Regions from separate parts of the Micromonospora sp. NPDC049366 genome, predicted to be linked through region 2. Evidence: riboswitches for the same ligand, from Rfam matches in the RefSeq annotation. Region 2 holds a riboswitch; the other holds the start of a gene.
What was found. Region 2 has a riboswitch for ZMP and ZTP ahead of ACIBTV_RS03400 (bifunctional 5,10-methylenetetrahydrofolate dehydrogenase/5,10-methenyltetrahydrofolate cyclohydrolase). Riboswitches for the same ligand answer to the same signal wherever they lie in the genome.

Region 1: linked by a shared signal. The riboswitch ahead of ACIBTV_RS23605 (glycine hydroxymethyltransferase) and the one ahead of ACIBTV_RS03400 (bifunctional 5,10-methylenetetrahydrofolate dehydrogenase/5,10-methenyltetrahydrofolate cyclohydrolase) in region 2 are both predicted to bind ZMP and ZTP.

What each region holds. Positions count from the first base shown of each region.
Region 1 covers NZ_JBITMV010000017.1:89,244-94,455, reverse strand. The annotation lists gene ACIBTV_RS23620 (aminoglycoside phosphotransferase family protein) at 1-28, opposite strand, end outside; gene ACIBTV_RS23615 (alpha-hydroxy acid oxidase) at 153-1,268, shown strand; gene ACIBTV_RS23610 (hypothetical protein) at 1,360-1,626, shown strand; gene ACIBTV_RS23605 (glycine hydroxymethyltransferase) at 1,745-3,184, opposite strand; ZMP/ZTP riboswitch at 3,205-3,294, opposite strand; gene ACIBTV_RS23600 (hemerythrin domain-containing protein) at 3,446-3,946, opposite strand; gene ACIBTV_RS23595 (S8 family peptidase) at 4,081-5,212, opposite strand, start outside.
Region 2 covers NZ_JBITMV010000001.1:710,212-715,423, forward strand. The annotation lists gene ACIBTV_RS03380 (tetratricopeptide repeat protein) at 1-155, opposite strand, end outside; gene ACIBTV_RS03385 (Rrf2 family transcriptional regulator) at 345-845, opposite strand; gene ACIBTV_RS03390 (SDR family oxidoreductase) at 927-1,697, shown strand; gene ACIBTV_RS03395 (sugar O-acetyltransferase) at 1,713-2,303, shown strand; ZMP/ZTP riboswitch at 2,444-2,523, shown strand; gene ACIBTV_RS03400 (bifunctional 5,10-methylenetetrahydrofolate dehydrogenase/5,10-methenyltetrahydrofolate cyclohydrolase) at 2,546-3,391, shown strand; gene ACIBTV_RS03405 (SRPBCC family protein) at 3,485-3,958, opposite strand; gene ACIBTV_RS03410 (ArsR/SmtB family transcription factor) at 3,955-4,275, opposite strand; gene ACIBTV_RS03415 (class I SAM-dependent methyltransferase) at 4,336-5,073, opposite strand; gene ACIBTV_RS03420 (PH domain-containing protein) at 5,090-5,212, opposite strand, start outside.

The DNA of each region.
Region 1 (5,212 bases), on a different contig from region 2:
GATCGGCGATCGCGATCTCGTCTCCCACGCGCCCGAGCCTGCTCCGGGTCGCACCGCGCGGGCAATCGGTTTACCGCCGTCAGGGCGATTGACGGCCCGACGGGGCGGCGGCAGACTTCCTGGCTCCGAGCCTGCCCAGGAGGTGCCGCGCAGTGGCCGAGCCGATCGCGACCGACCTGCCGGCCGGTGCGCCGCCGGTGTGCCTGGCCGACTTCGCCGAGCGGGCCCGCGCGGTCCTCCCCGAGCCGGTGTGGGACTACGTCGCCGGGGGCAGCGGCGGCGAGGTCACCCTCACCGCCAACCGGCGCGCCCTCGACCGGGTGGCGGTGCTGCCGCGCGTGCTGCGGGGCGTGGAGGTGCCGGACCTGACGACGCCGCTGCTGGGCCGCCGGTACGCGATGCCGGTGGGTGTGGCCCCGATCGCGTACCAGCGGCTGGTGCATCCCGACGGGGAGTTGGCGTTGGCGGCGGCGGCCGGTGCGGCGGGCGTCCCCTACGTGGCCAGCACGTTGGGCAGCGTGCCGATCGAGCAGGTGGCGGCGACCGGGGCGGAGGTCTGGTTCCAGCTCTACTGGCTGCGGGACCGGGAGCTGGTGCGGGACCTGCTGGCCCGGGTGCGGGACGCGGGCTGTCGAGCGTTGGTGGTCACCGTGGACGTGCCGGTGCTGGGTCGGCGCTTCCGGGACCTGCGCAACGCGTTCCGGCTGCCGCCCGGGGTGACCGCCGCGAACCTGCCCAACGGCCGGCACGACCTGGCCCACGGCGGCAGCCCCGGCGTGTCCCCGGTCCCGGCCCGATCCGGGGCGGACTTCGCCCCGGCGCTGCGCTGGGCCGACCTGGCCTGGCTGCGCGAGCAGATCGACCTGCCCCTGGTGGTGAAGGGTGTGCTCGACCCCCGGGACGCGCGGGACGCGGTGCGGGCCGGCGCGGACGCGGTGGTGGTCTCCAACCACGGCGGCCGGCAGCTCGACGGGGCGCCGGCCAGCGTCACCATGCTGCCGGAGGTGGTGGAGGCCGTCGGTGACCGGTGTGAGGTGTTCCTGGACAGCGGGGTCCGCAGCGGCACCGACGTGCTGCGGGCGTTGGCGCTCGGCGCCACCGGCGTGCTGGTGGGTCGACCGCTGCTCTGGGCTCTCGCCGTGGGCGGCCGGCCCGGCGCCGAGACCGCGCTGGGTCTGCTCGCCGGTGAGCTGCGTGACGCGCTGGCCCTGGCCGGCTGCGCCGACCCGGCCGCCGCCCGGGAGCTGCGTACCGTCCCGGTGGGCTGACGCCGAGCGGTCTCATGAGGTTGACACATCGCGTTCACCGCGTGGCAAAGCGCGACCGCCGCCGTTTCGGTGTCCTGGATGGACGGTCATAATGGGCCCCATGGTTGCCTGGGAGTACGCCTTGCTCGTCCGCCGCTATCAGGGACAGGGCCGCAATTTCCACGTCTCGTTCGTCTGGTACGGGCCCGACGGGTCCCGCACCGACATCACGGCGTACGGGGACACCGCCGTCGCCCACCTCAACCGGGTCGGCCGCGACGGGTGGGAGCTGGTCTCGGCGGCGGAGGACGTGAACAACGTGCAGGGCAGCACCGAGGTGCACCGCTACCACCTCAAGCGTCCCCTGACCCGCCCCTGACCCCCCGCTCCGGCCCCCGGCCCTCGCCGGGCCCGCCGGAAACCGGTGATCAAGAGGTTCGCGTCACGGCACGGCCGGAATCTGACGCGAACCTCTTGATCAACAGGGTTGTGCGGGGTCAGGTCAGGTCGACCATCGGGTAGAGCGGGAAGCCGGTCAGCAGCTCGGCCGCCTGGCGGGCCACCTTGTCGGCGACGGCCGGGTCGAGCACGTACTTGGCCTTCGACGGAGTGCCGTCGGCGTTGGCGCCGGCGCTGGTCTGGCTCAGCACGGTGTGGATCAGCTCGGCGGTCTGGTCCATCTCGGCGGTGCCCAGCCCACGCGTGGTGAGCGCGGGGGTGCCGATGCGGATGCCGGAGGTGTACCACGCGCCGTTCGGGTCCTGCGGCACCGAGTTGCGGTTGGTGACGATGCCCGAGTCCAGCAGCGCCTGCTCGGCCTGCCGGCCGGTCAGCCCGTACGACGTGACGTCGATGATCGCCAGGTGGTTGTCGGTGCCGCCGGTGACCAGGGTGGCGCCCCGGCGCAGCAGCCCCTCGGCCAGCGCCTGCGCGTTGGCGACGATCCGCTGGGCATAGTCGGCGAAGTCCGGGCGGCGCGCCTCGGCCAGCGCCACCGCCTTCGCGGCCATCACGTGCGGCAGCGGGCCGCCGAGCACCATCGGGCAGCCCCGGTCGACCTGCTCGGCCAACTCCGGCTGGCAGAGCACCATGCCGCCACGCGGACCCCGCAGCGACTTGTGGGTGGTCGTGGTGACGATGTGCGCGTGCGGCACCGGGTCGAAGTCGCCGGTGAACACCTTGCCGGCGACCAGCCCGGCGAAGTGCGCCATGTCCACCATGAAGGTGGCGCCGACCGAGTCGGCGATCTCCCGCATGATCCGGAAGTTGACCTTCCGCGGGTACGCGGAGTAGCCGGCCACCAGGATCAGCGGCTTGAACTCCCGCGCCGCCTCGGCGACCTTGTCGTAGTCGATCAGCCCGGTGGCCGGGTCGGTGCCATAGCTGCGCTGGTCGAACATCTTGCCGGAGATGTTCGGACGGAAGCCGTGGGTGAGGTGGCCGCCGGCGTCCAGCGACATGCCGAGCATCCGCTGGTTGCCCAGCTCCCGGCGCAACGCGAACCAGTCCGCCTCGGTGAGGTCGTTGACCTGGCGGGCCTGCGCCTTCTTCAGCGCCGGGGCCTCCACCCGGTCGGCCAGGATCGCCCAGAACGCCACCAGGTTGGCGTCGATGCCGGAGTGCGGCTGCACGTACGCGTGCGGGGCGCCGAACAGCTCACGGGCGTGCTCGGCGGCGAGCGCCTCGACGGTGTCCACGTTCTGGCAGCCGGCGTAGAAGCGCCGACCGACGGTGCCCTCGGCGTACTTGTCACTGAACCAGTTGCCCATCGCCAGCAGCGTGGCGGGGGAGGCGTAGTTCTCGCTGGCGATCAGCTTGAGCGACTCGCGCTGGTCGGCGAGCTCCGCACCGATGGCGTCGGCCACCCGGGGCTCGACGGCGCGGATCACTTCGAGCGCGCTGCGGAAGGCGGTGGATTCGGCGTTCGGCGACGACATGCGAGACCTCCTACTGACGTACGGAAGGCCCAGGCGCTCGGCAGACGTCCTCATGACGGGGCCGCTCCCCGATGGTTCTCCATCCCCACGCGCCAGTCACGGCCCGCTGACGATCCTACCGGTAGCGGACCCCGGCACCCGGGTCGACCTCGACCGCCGGGCCGGGACGGGGTCGGCGGGCCCACCCCGACGCCCACCGAGGGCCCGACAACCGCGAGGGGCCCGGCGATACGCCGGGCCCCTCGCGGTTGGGTGGCGCGGTCAGGCGGTCACCGCGTCCAGGGCCTTCTGGACGGCCTTCGCGTCGGTCGGCTTGCGCGGGGCCTCCGCACGCAGCGCGATCATCCGCTCACCGATCTCCTGGAGCTGCTTGCGGCCGAGCGCGTCCCGCACCTTCGGGAACCACTCCTGCTCCTCCTCCTCGACGTGGTGCAGCACGTTCTCGATCAGCACCGTCGTCTTGGCGTTGAAGTGCTCGTCCTCGGCGTCCATCGCGAACAGCTCCGCGCAGAGCACGTCCGCCACGTGGTGCTCCTCGTACGACTCGAGGATGTCGTCCTCCAGGTCCGGCAGGAGCCGGCGGACCTCCGGGTACATCACCTCGTTCTCCAGGTAGGTGTGCACCGTGAGGGCCTCCACGATCTCGCCCACCAGCTTCTGCCGCCGGCTCGCCGGCCCCTCCTCGGCCTCCTGGAAGGCCTTGAACAGGCGGCGCATCTCCTTGTGGTCCTCTTTCAGCAGGACGATGGCATCGGTCGACACGGGCTGACCTCCTCGGTTGTGGCTCGGGGTGATCGTCTCCCTACCCCGGCGGTGAACAGGGGAAACAGCTGTCCCTCGAAAGAGGAGGGGCCCGGCGCCGACGCGCCGGGCCCCTCCGGGGGTCGTGCCGGGTGCTACTTCACCACGTTGTAGGCGCTCACCATGCCCGCGCCGTAGAACCCGTTACGGGCGCCACCGGCACAGGTGGCGTCGTAGGCGTGCGGTCCGTCGGGGTGCAGCGGCGCCGGGTTGTAGACGCCCTCGGGGCAGGCCTTCGCCACCGCGGTGCTCTGCAGGAACGCGGCCAGTTGGCCGGGGTTCATGCCCGGGTGGGCGGAGAGCGCCAGGGCCGCGACGCCGGTGGCGTGCGGGCCGGACATCGAGGTGCCCTGCTTGTAGCCCCACCCGTTGGTGCGGGTGGTGGTGTTGAAGGTCGTCGACAGGATCTGGTCGGTGGTGGTCCCGCTGACCCCCCGGGTGCGGAACCGGCTGTCGCCGCCCGGGGCCGTCACCTCGACCACACCCTGCCCGTACGAGGAGTAGTAGCTCTTCTCCCCGGTCGGGCCCACCGCCGAGACGGTCAGCACGCCCGGCGCCTCGGCCGGGAGGTCGAGGCAGGCGCTGTTGACCTCGCGCACCTCCGGGGTGCCGTTGTTGGGGCTGCCGGCGTCGACGCTCTTGTGCTGGAGGTCGACGTTGGAGTTGCCGGCGGAGGCCACGTTCAGCACGCCCTTGCTCGCCGAGTAGCGGATGGCCCGCTGCACGGCCTGCCACACCGGACGCTGGCGTGCGTCGTTGCGGCAGTTGAACTCCCACGGGTCGATGTAGTAGCTGTTGTTGGTCAGCTGCATCCCGTGCTCGGCGGCCCAGACGAACCCGCAGACCGCAGCCTCCGGGAAGATGTAGCCCTCGTCGTTGACGACCTTCACGGCGGCGACCTTCACGCCGGGGGCGACGCCGGTGACGCCGACGCCGTTGACGGCGGCGGCGATGGTGCCGGCGACGTGCGTGCCGTGGTCCGAGGTGGTGGGGTTCCAGGCCGCCTCGGTGGTGTCGACGACACCGCCGACGCAGGACGTGCTCTTGTCCTTGGCGATCTGGCCGGCCAGGTCGGGGTGGCTGCTGGAGATGCCGCTGTCCAGCACGCCCACCAGCACGTCGGGGCTGCCTGCGTTGACGGCGTGCGCCTGGGGGACGCCGATCATCGACATGTCCCACTGCTGGGCGAACAGCGGCTCACCCGTCGGGTCGGCCGTGGCGGTCACG
Region 2 (5,212 bases):
AACGCGCCGGCGAGGCGGCGCCAGCCGACACCGTCGTCCGGATGCGCGGTCAGATGTTCGCGCAGCAGTGCGACGGCGGGCTCGAGCTGCTTGGCCCGGACCAGCTCCCGCGCACGTGCGACGGCATCGTCGCCGTTTCCGGACTGCGGCTGCATGCGGCTGCTCCTTGTCGCCCTCGATCAGCGAGCAAGGAAGTATCACCCACGCCCGCGATGTCGGTGAATGCGGGAGTGTCGCGCATGTTGTTCTGACTCGATGCTCAGCCTGACGGATTCGCGGCGTGCCTACGCCGAACGGGCCCGACGGTCACCGATCCGGGCGGGCGGCGGCTTGGGCGCATCTGATCACGGCGTTCGGCGCGCCGGCGCGGCTCCTGTCGTCGACGCGAGGCGGGATCGGGTGCGGGCCGGTGCCGTCGGGGGCAGCGTGGCGATGATGTCGGCGAGCGACACGTCGGCGAGGCTGCGCCGCCACGCGTCGTGCGCCTCGGCCATCTTCTGGGCGAGGGGGCAGATGGTCCGGCACTCCTCCGGAGAGAGTGCTCCCACGCCCTGTTGGCGGATCTCCCGGCACTCGTAGGGCGGGGAGGTGCCGTCGACGGCCTCCACGATCCGCAGCAGGGTGATCTCGGATGCCGGTTGCGCGAGCCGGAAGCCGCCGCGCGGACCTGTCGTCGCGGTCAGCACACCTGCCTTGACCAGCCCCTGCAACTGTTTGGCCAGGTAGGCGGCCGGGAGGTCGTAGTACTGCGCGAGCTGCGCCGCCGAGGCGGTGGCTCCGGGGTCGAGCTGGGCCAGCGTCGCGGCGCAGTGCAACAGCCATTCGGTGCTCACGGGCAGCTTCACGGCGCCATCCTATCGCAGATATTGCGGATGAGTTAAGTCCGAGATACCGTCAGCCGGTAGCCAGCGAGAGGAAAGATCGTCATGCGCATCGCAGTCGCCGGGGCGACCGGCAACATCGGAGCCCTCACCGTCGCCGCCCTCGAGCGGGACGGACATGAGGTCGTACGCATCAGCCGTTCGCTCGGCGTCGACCTGTCGACCGGTGACGGGCTCGACGACGCCCTCACCGGCGTCAACGTGGTGATCGACGCGACCAACGCGCCGGCCGGCGGCGACGCGGAGACGGTGGCGTACTTCGGCACCGCCACCCGGAACCTGCTCGCCGCCGGGGAGCGCGCCGGCGTCCGACACCACGTCCTGCTGTCGATCGTCGGAATCGATCGCGTCGAGGGCACCGCACACTACGCCGGCAAGCGTGAGCAGGAGCGTCTCGTGACCGCCGGCCCACTGCCGTGGACGATCGTCCCGGCCACCCAGTTCCACGACTTCGCCGCGATGGTCGCCGGTTGGACCGAGCGCGACGGCGTCGCGACGATCGCCCCGCTGCTCGTGCAGCCGATCGCGCCCGAGGACATCGCCGAGGTCCTCGCCGAGATCGCCGCGGGCGAGCCCCGAGGCCGCTACGCCGACGTCGCCGGCCCGGAGCCGCAGGACCTCGTCGACATGGCCCGCCGCACCAACGAGGCGCGCGGCCACACGGTGAAGCTGATGCCGACGTGGTCGGGCATCTTCGACTCGACGATGGCCGGCGACGTGATGCTGCCCGGCGAGGGGGCCCGCATCACGCCGACCACCTTCGACGAATGGCTCGCGGGGCAGCGACGGGACCACACCCGCGGGACCCGCGGCTGATGGCACGATCGTGCGGTGACGCTTGAGGCGCAGCGGCAGCACATCCTCTCGGGCGGGATGTACAACGACCTCACCGAGGAGCTGACCCAGGCGCGGCAGCGGGCCGTGCTGCTGACCACCGAGTACAACAGCAGTTTCGGGCAGCCGCAGGAGCAGCGCGAGGCGATCCTGCGGCGCCTGCTGCACGCGGTGGGGCGCGGGTGCCATTTCGAGCCCACGTTCCGCTGCGAGTTCGGCTTCAACATCAGCCTCGGCGACCACTTCTACGCCAACTTCGACTGCGTGATCCTGGACGGCGGTGGCGTCACCATCGGTGACCACGTCCTCTTCGGCCCGCGCGTCGGCATCTACACCTCGAACCACTCCCTCGATCCCGCGGAACGGGCGGCCGGCGCCTGTTACGCGAAGCCGGCCACGATCGGCGACCACGTCTGGATCGGCGGCGACGTCACCATCAACCAGGGCGTGACCATCGGCGACAACACGGTCGTCGGCTCGGGGAGCGTGGTCACCCGGTCGATCCCGTCCGGTGTCGTCGCCGTCGGATCGCCGGCCCGGGTCCTGCGCGAGATCACCGACGCCGACAGGACCGGCTACCGGCCCTGACGCAGGTCGCCCGACGAGACGTACGCCTGGAAGGCCCTCACCTCCTCCTCCGACACCACCGGGGCGATGTCCAGGTGCTCGCCGGGGTGGATGCCGGTGCCGGATCGACCCCGGTCGTCGATCTCGCGGGGTGGGGTAGCCTGCGACTGCGCGACTGGCGAGGGTGGGTAACCACCGGGGAGCGCTGTCAGCGGGAGCATCGTCCGCCTGGGTGCTCCTCACCACGAGGTGAGGAGCAGAGTATGACCGCGACGTTGCTGGATGGGCAGGCCGTCTCCCGGCGGCTGCTGGACGAGACCGCCGAGCGGGTCGCCCGGTTCCAGGAGCGGCACGGGCGCCGTCCGTGTCTGGCGACCGTGCTGGTGGGCGACGATCCCGCTTCGCACACGTACGTGCGGATGAAGGTCAACCGGTCCGCCCAGGTCGGGATCGAGTCGCGCCGCGTGGACCTGCCGGCGTCGACCAGCACCGAGCAGTTGGTGAAGGTGCTCCACGACCTGTCGACCGACCCGTCGGTGGACGGCATCCTGTTGCAGCACCCGACCCCGGCGCAGGTCGACGAGCGGGCCGCGTTCGAGGCGATCGCCCCCGGCAAGGACGTGGACGGGGTGACCGGCGCGTCGTTCGCCGCGATGGCGTTCGGCAGCCGCGGGTTCGCGTCCTGCACGCCGGCGGGGATCATCCGGCTGCTCGACGCGTACGACGTGCCGTTGCGGGGCCGTCGGGCCGTGGTGGTGGGCCGCAGCGCCATCCTGGGGAAGCCGGTGGGGATGCTGCTGCTGGCCCGCGACGCGACGGTCACCTACTGCCACTCCCGCACGGTCGACCTGGCCGCGCACGTGGCTGAGGCGGACATCGTGGTGGCGGCGGTCGGCGTGCCCGAGCTGATCCGGGGCGAGTGGATCCGGCCGGGGGCCGTGGTGGTCGACGCCGGTTACAACCCGGGCAACGTGGGCGACGTCGAGTTCGACGCCGCTGCCGCCCGGGCGAGCCTGATCACCCCGGTGCCGGGCGGGGTGGGGCCGATGACGATCGCCGTGCTGCTCGCGCAGACGGTCGACGCCGCCGAGCGGCACGAGGCGTCGTAGGCGCGGCCCGCCTCCGAGCAGCCCGAGCCGGTCGGCGGGGCGGCGCACCGGCCGAGTCGGCCGGAGGGCGTCCCGCCGGCCGGCTCCGGACGGTCAGAGCACCCCGGCGAACCGGCGGAGGATGCCCGGCCAGCCGCCGTCCCCGCCGACCGCGTCGCGTACTCCCTCCCAGCCCGGCCCGTGTGCGTCGAGCCGGTCGTGCACCAGGTCGACACGGGTGCCGGTGTCGGTCGGGGTGAAGGTGACGGTCACCCGGCTGCCGGCCGCGTCCGGAGCGGGTGGCTTCCAGTCCGGCCCGACGAGCCACGAGAAGGCGAAGGTGTGGGGCGGGTCCCAGGTGAGGACGCGCCCCCAGGCGCAGGTCTCGCCGGCGTCGTTCTCCTCCCACATCCGGCCGCCGACGTGCGGGTCGACGCCGACCTGCCGCAGCTCGCCCGGCTGGACCCGGTGGGAACGGGGCCACCAGCGGTCGATGCCCCTGGTGAACACCTCGAACGCGTGCTCCGGCGTCGCCGCGACGTCGATGCTGTCGCGGACGACGGTCTTGTGATCGGTGTTGGCTGTCACGTCTCCTCCTCCGATGGGTTCTCGACGGCCTCCGCGAAGGCCGCCAGCGCCCTGCTCCAGAACTGGTCGAAGTAGCCGCGGATCGCCGCCAGGCCCCGCGGGTCGACGGCGTAGAGGCGGCGGGTGCCCACCGCCGTCGACGAGACGAGCCCGGCGTCCCGGAGCACCTTGAGGTGCTGGGAGACGGCGGGCCGGCTCACCGGAAGACCGTTGGCGATCTCCGCTACCGAACGCGGCCCCGTGGCCAGCGACTCGAAGATGGTGCGCCGGGTGGGGTCGCCGAGGGCTTCGAGCATCCGCCCTTGGTAAGTGGCCACGAACGGTAAGTCTAGACTTTCCGAGTCTCGCGTCAAGGACACCGTGAGGAACCGCGGCCATCACGCCGCCCGTGCCACCACCACGAGCTCGCCGTCGCCCGCGCCGACCGGTTCACGACCCCATCCGCCGAAGACGTGCTCGACGGCGAAGCCGGCCCCTCCGAGCGAGTCACGCAGTTCCGCCTCCGTGCGGAAGCGCAGGGTCGCCGAGCTGAGCAGCTCGTCGCCACCGGGGAACCGGTAGTGGTGGACGAGGCTGACCGCGCCGACGACCACGCTCGTCACCTCGGTCCACGCTCGCACCTCGCGTCCGTCCGGCAGGGCGACCCGGCGCGCGGAGTCGACCGGGTTCCACCGCTCCCACCGCCGGTCGGCCGGGTCACGCGTGTCGAAGACCAGCCGGCCACCGGGCACCAGCGCCCGGCGTACGTCGGCGAGGGTCGCCGCCCACTCGGCGTCCGCGCCCAGGAACTGTGCGACGTGGCTGGTCAGCACGGCGATGTCGTACGCCCCGTCCGGCAGGACGGCCGAGGTGCCCTCGACCCAGGTGACCCGGTCGGCGCCCGGCTTGGCGCGGGCCGCGTCGAGGGAGGCGCGAGCCGGGTCGACGCCGGTGACGGTGTGGCCGGCCGCCGCCAGCGCGAGGGTCAACCGGCCGGTCCCGCAGCCGAGGTCGAGCACCCGGGCGCCGGGTGTCTCGCCGACGACGGCCAGGAAGAAGTCGTCGTCGCGGCCCCACGGGCACTCGGCGTCGTAGACCGTCACCAGTCGCGGGTCCTCGAACTCGCCGTGCCGCACCGACCCTCCGTGACCCTCAGGAGATGTAGTGGAGGATCACATTGTGGACGTGGTGGCTCTTCTGCGCGCCACGGAACTCCACCTCGTACGTGTGGGTGCCGACGTGGATGGCGATGGCGCCGGTGGAGAAGAACGAACC